Linked DNA regions of Lacrimispora indolis DSM 755. The protein of the gene in region 1 interacts with the protein of each later gene in a pairwise test. Links are inferred from orthologs where the notes say so. Each region holds a gene or a part of one and is shown in the gene's direction. Other genes may lie near its edges.

Region 1 (3,176 bases):
AGGCAACACTGCGGACTAGATCGTGTTGCTATGATCGTGTTGTTATGGTGTCTTCCTTACCATTATATTACAAAAGTGTTAAATGTCAAGAAAAAGTTGTCAACAGCTTTGTAATATTTAATAAAAGAATGAGGAAAAATGTACAAACAAGCCACAAAAACTTCACCAAAAATTTTTATAGGAATGTATTGACAAAAGTAGAAAAAAAGAATATATTATGAAAAGAAGATGTTAGCACTCCCAAACGTTGAGTGCTAACAAAAAACTCAGAAAGGAAGTGGAGCAGCTTGAGTGATAAGGATCAGTTAGATGAGCGGAAGGTAACCATATTAAAAGCCATCATCAAGACTTATCTGGAAACAGGAGAACCGGTCGGTTCCCGTACCATATCAAAGTATACGGATTTGAACTTGAGTTCCGCTACCATCCGGAATGAGATGTCTGATCTGGAGGAGCTGGGGTACATTATGCAGCCTCACACCTCGGCAGGAAGGATTCCTTCCGACAGAGGATACCGCTTTTATGTGGACCAGATCATGCAGGAAAAAGAAGAGGAAGTCACTGAGATCAAGGATATGATGCTGAAACGGGTAGACAGGGTGGAGCTGTTGTTAAAGCAGATGGCAAAGCTTCTTGCCCAGAACACCAATTACGCGGCAATGATCAGCGCTCCCCAGTACCACAGGAACAAACTGAAGTTTATCCAGCTTTCCAAGGTTGATGAAGAAAAGCTTCTTGTAGTAATCGTGGTGGAGGGAAACATCATTAAGAATACCATAATTCCCATTCATACGGAATTAAATGACGAAGGACTTCTGAATCTGAATATTCTTCTTAACAATGCCCTTAACGGGCTGACCATAGAAGAGATCAATCTTGAAGTGATCAGCAGGCTGAAAATTCAGGCAGGGCCCCACTGTGATGTGGTGGACCGGGTACTGACCGAGGTGGCAGGAGCCATCCAGGGCGATGATGAAGACCTTCAGATTTACACCAGCGGGGCCACCAATATTTTCAAGTATCCGGAGTTAAGTGATGGAGAAAGGGCCAGTAAGCTTATCGGCACGCTGGAACAAAAGGAGCTTTTGCAGGGGCTGATCGATGATGTGAACAGCTCGGAGAGCGGATCCGGAATCCAGGTATACATCGGTGATGAAGCACCCGTTAAGACCATGAAGGACTGCAGCATTGTAACTGCCAACTATGAGCTGGGCGAAGGCTTAAGGGGTACCATTGGAATCATAGGACCGAAACGCATGGATTATGAAAAGGTACTCAGCACATTGCGCAATCTCATGACGCAGCTGGATGCCATTTTGAAAAAAGATGAAAGGTAAAGGGAAGAGCATTGAGCATGGAAGATGTGAAAACAGATGAAAGACTGGCAGATGAGACTGTTCAGGCGGAAGATGCCGCTTTCACTGAAAAAGAAATAGAAGGCACAGAAGCCTGTGCAGACGACGGAATCCAGGAAGGCGTTTCAGAGGAAGAAACGGCGGAAGAGGATTCTAAGGAAGAATCCGTGAAAAAGGGTCTTTTCGGGAAAAAGAAAGAGAAAAAAGACCCAAGAGATGAAAAGATAGAAGAACTGACAGACCGCCTTCAGAGGAACATGGCTGAATTCGATAATTACCGCAAGAGAACAGAGAAGGAAAAGACAGCCATGTTTGAAATCGGGGCAAAGGATATTGTGGAACGGATCCTCCCTGTAGTAGATAATTTTGAAAGAGGCCTTGCAGCCATTTCCGAGGAGGAGAAGAACGCTCCTTTTGCAGATGGCATGGAAAAGATATACAAACAGCTGATGAAAACACTGGAAGAAGCAGGCGTAAAGCCCATTGAAGCAGTGGGAAAGCCGTTTGATCCCAATTTCCATAATGCGGTCATGCATATTGAAGATGAGTCACTGGGAGAGAATGTTGTTTCCCAGGAACTCCAGAAGGGTTACACCTACCGCGACACCGTGGTAAGACATTCCATGGTGCAGGTGGCGAATTAGTCATATAAAACTCAGAAAACAGATAACATTCACATTTGGTTTATTAAATAGGAGGAAAAAACTATGGGCAAGATCATTGGTATTGACTTAGGTACAACAAACAGCTGTGTGGCCGTTATGGAAGGCGGTAAACCGGTTGTAATCCCCAACAGCGAAGGCGTAAGAACCACACCATCCGTTGTTGCATTTACTAAGAACGGAGAGAGGCTTGTAGGCGAGCCTGCAAAGCGTCAGGCTGTAACAAACGCTGACCGCACCATCTCTTCCATCAAAAGACATATGGGTACGGACTACAAGGTAACCATTGACGGAAAGAATTACAGCCCTCAGGAGATTTCTGCCATGATCCTTCAGAAATTAAAGGCAGATGCAGAGGCTTATTTAGGAGAAAAGGTGACCGAAGCGGTTATTACCGTACCGGCATATTTTAACGACGCACAGCGTCAGGCAACCAAGGATGCAGGTAAGATCGCAGGCCTTGACGTAAAGCGTATCATCAACGAGCCGACGGCAGCAGCCCTGGCTTATGGACTTGATAATGAAAAAGAGCAGAAGATCATGGTGTATGACTTAGGCGGCGGTACCTTCGACGTTTCTATCATTGAGATCGGCGACGGCGTCATCGAAGTTCTTTCCACCAACGGTGATACCCGTCTGGGCGGTGATGATTTTGACAACCGCATTACCCAGTGGATGGTAGATGAATTCAAGAAAGCAGAAGGCGTTGACTTGTCCGGAGACAAGATGGCCATGCAGAGATTAAGAGAGGCGGCTGAAAAGGCAAAGAAGGAATTATCTTCTTCTACCACCACAAACATCAACCTGCCATTTATCACCGCTACCTCAGAGGGTCCAAAGCATCTGGATATGAACCTGACCAGAGCAAAATTTGATGAACTGACTGCTGACCTCATCGAGCGCACAGCAGTTCCGGTACAGAACGCGTTAAGAGATGCAGGCATTACTTCCGCAGAATTAGGAAAAGTACTGTTGGTAGGCGGATCTACCCGTATGCTGTCCGCTCAGGATAAAGTAAAACAGCTGACAGGCAAGGAGCCTTCCAAGTCCTTGAACCCGGATGAATGTGTTGCCATCGGCGCCAGCATCCAGGGCGGAAAGCTTGCAGGCGATGCAGGCGCAGGCGATATTCTTCTTCTGGACGTTACTCCTCTTTCCT
Region 2 (3,139 bases), 220 kb from region 1 along the record:
GGCCAGTGCCACAAATTTCCCAAACCCATTACCCTTTTTTGCCATTTGAAACACTCCTTTCCTTATTACCGCCCGTGTATTCTGGACATAACGGTATGCTTAAAAGGCGCTTTTTTATTAACGCCTGTGCATTTTAAACATAACGGAATGCCTGTAAGGCTCTTCATTCTATGTTATTGTAATACGTTCATAGAAAAAAATAAAGGTATATAATAAGAAAATTTCTATAAACTATGTAGGTAAAGGAGAAAATACCGCAAATATGGTAAAAATGTAAAAAAAATATAAAGTTAGCACTCAACTATTGACAGTGCTAATAATGAGTGATATAACTTAGTATGTGAATAAAATAAAACTTCTTTCGGAAGGCCAAAAGAAAGAAATAATAAGCAGAAAGCTATGAGGAGGAATTGCAATGAAATTAGTACCATTATTTGACAAAGTTGTGTTAAAACCATTGGTTGCAGAGGAGACAACAAAGTCCGGTATTGTTCTGCCGGGTCAGGCAAAAGAAAAACCCCAGCAGGCGGAAGTTATCGCAGCAGGACCAGGCGGTCTGGTAGACGGCAAGGAAGTTACCATGCAGGTTAAAGTGGGCGATAAAGTAATCTTCTCCAAATATTCAGGAACAGAAATAGAGACCGGAGAAGACGATGAGAAATATGTAATCGTCAAGCAGAGTGATATTTTAGCAGTGATCGAATAATTTTAGAAGGCAATACTGAAATCATAACAGATAGTTTTAGATAATACGTATTTTTATTTTTAGAAGAAAACTGGAGGAATGAATCATGGCAAAACAGATTAAATATGGCGTAGATGCCAGAAAAGCACTTGAGTCCGGAGTTAATCAGTTAGCAGATACCGTTCGTGTAACATTGGGACCTAAGGGAAGAAACGTTGTACTGGATAAATCCTTTGGCGCACCTTTGATCACAAACGATGGTGTTACCATTGCAAAAGAGATCGAGCTGGAGGATGCCTTTGAGAATATGGGCGCTCAGCTTGTAAAAGAAGTTGCTACAAAGACCAATGACGTGGCCGGTGACGGTACCACAACTGCAACTGTTCTGGCTCAGGCTATGATCAATGAAGGAATGAAGAACCTGGCAGCAGGCGCAAACCCAATCGTTTTAAGAAAGGGTATGAAAAAAGCCACAGAAGCAGCAGTAGAAGCTATTGCAAAGATGAGCGAGCCGATCAAAGGCAAGGCATCCATCGCAAGAGTAGCAGCTATTTCCGCATCAGATGATGAGGTTGGCGAGATGGTAGCTGACGCTATGGAGAAGGTTTCCAACAACGGTGTTATCACCATTGAAGAATCCAAGACCATGAAGACAGAGCTGGATCTTGTGGAAGGTATGCAGTTTGACAGAGGTTATATCTCTGCTTATATGTGCACCGATATGGAGAAGATGGAAGCTAATTTAGACGATCCATACATTCTCATTACAGATAAGAAGATCTCAAACATTCAGGAGATCCTTCCTTTATTAGAGCAGGTAGTTCAGTCCGGCGCAAGACTTCTCATCATCGCAGAAGATGTGGAAGGCGAGGCTTTAACCACCTTAATCGTTAATAAATTAAGAGGTACCTTCAATGTCATCGCTGTAAAGGCTCCAGGCTACGGCGACAGAAGAAAAGAGATGTTACAGGATATCGCTGTTTTAACAGGCGGTACCGTGATTTCCGATGAATTAGGCTATGAGCTTAAGAATGCAACCCTTGATCTCTTAGGACGTGCAAAATCCGTTAAGGTTCAGAAGGAAAATACCGTGATCGTGGACGGCTGCGGCGATAAGGAAGCAATCACCGCAAGAATCGGCCAGATCAAGGGCCAGATCGAAGAGACCACTTCTGATTTTGACAGAGAAAAATTACAGGAAAGACTAGCAAAATTATCCGGCGGCGTAGCAGTGATCCGTGTAGGCGCTGCAACAGAGACCGAGATGAAAGAAGCAAAGCTTCGTATGGAAGACGCTTTATCCGCAGCAAGAGCAGCTGTTGAGGAAGGCGTTATCGCAGGCGGCGGTTCTGCTTACGTTCATGCGATCAACCAGATCGAAGACACTGTAAAGGAACTGGAAGGTGATGAGAAGACCGGAGGAAAGATCATCTTAAAGGCACTCGAAGCTCCTTTATACCACATCGTAGCCAATGCAGGTCTGGAAGGAAGCGTCATCATCAATAAGGTGAGAGAGTCCAAGGTGGGAACCGGCTTTGACGCATACAAGGAAGAATACGTTGACATGGTGGAAGCAGGCATCCTGGATCCTACAAAGGTCACCAGAAGCGCCCTTCAAAATGCTACCAGTGTTGCATCTACCTTATTGACAACAGAGTCCGTTGTTGCTAATATTAAAGAAAAAGCACCTGCAATGCCAGCACCAGGCGGAATGGATATGATGTAACATTCACGAAAGCAATGAGCAGTGCGAAGCGGAAGATGAAAAAAATTTCGTTGTGCTTGCACATAAGAAATTTTTTCCATCTTCCGCTTCCCAGGGCGAACGCCCGTGAGCGGGTAAAGCCTGCGGCTTTACCCGCTGCACTGCGGATTTCCGGTATAACAAACATCTTTTGAATCGGGACAGGCTGCGCCGTAAGAAGCCATGCAGGTAAGAGGAAAGGACCCAGATCGTTATGAATGAAATGTATGCAGAATGGCTAGTGAAGCGAAAGTCTCCGGCCTATACCATGTTGATAAAAATTGCGATGGGAATCCTGTGCGTGATCGCGTTTTTCCTCTCCATGTCTCCGGTTTTCGGGATCTTTGGAGTGCTCATCCTGCTTGCTGCCGTTGCGGCCGCTTATTTTGTATTCCGCAACAGTGAAGTGGAATTTGAATACCTGTATGTGACCAATACTCTTTCCATTGACCGGATCTACGGCAGAAGCAAGAGAAAGAAAGCCTGGGAAGGTTCCATGGAAGAGATTAAGATCGTTGCTCCTACCGGCTCCACAGAAGCCAGGGATCACGAAACAAAGAATATGAAGTTACTGGATTTTTCTTCCCACGCACCGGGAGCAAAGACTTATACATTAATAAGCCAGGCCGGTGCCGAAACGACCAAGATCATATTTGAACCTAACGATAAGCTGCTTCAGTGTATGAGGATGACGGCGCCGCGTAAGGTTG

The links. The genes of interacting proteins can lie anywhere in the genome.
Region 2: the proteins of grpE (region 1) and groL interact in binary tests that used the Escherichia coli proteins (3 or more experiments, as listed by UniProt). The link is inferred for Lacrimispora indolis DSM 755 from one-to-one orthologs.

The regions. Positions count from the first base shown.
Region 1 is NZ_AZUI01000001.1:649,193-652,368, reverse strand. What follows is about bases 281-3,176. They hold grpE (nucleotide exchange factor GrpE), read left to right. Parts: upstream 281-1,354; coding sequence 1,355-1,999; downstream 2,000-3,176. Other genes in these bases: dnaK (molecular chaperone DnaK), read left to right, coding at 2,063-3,176; hrcA (heat-inducible transcriptional repressor HrcA), read left to right, coding at 288-1,337. UniProt on the Escherichia coli protein: Participates actively in the response to hyperosmotic and heat shock by preventing the aggregation of stress-denatured proteins, in association with DnaK and GrpE. It is the nucleotide exchange factor for DnaK and may function as a thermosensor.
Region 2 is NZ_AZUI01000001.1:432,414-435,552, reverse strand. Bases 243-3,101 are described here. They hold groL (chaperonin GroEL), read left to right. Parts: upstream 243-791; coding sequence 792-2,411; downstream 2,412-3,101. Other genes in these bases: K401_RS0102045 (DUF6106 family protein), read left to right, coding at 2,644-3,101; K401_RS0102055 (co-chaperone GroES), read left to right, coding at 416-706. Outside these bases: K401_RS30930 (hypothetical protein), read right to left, coding at 1-45; more of K401_RS0102045, read left to right, coding at 3,102-3,139.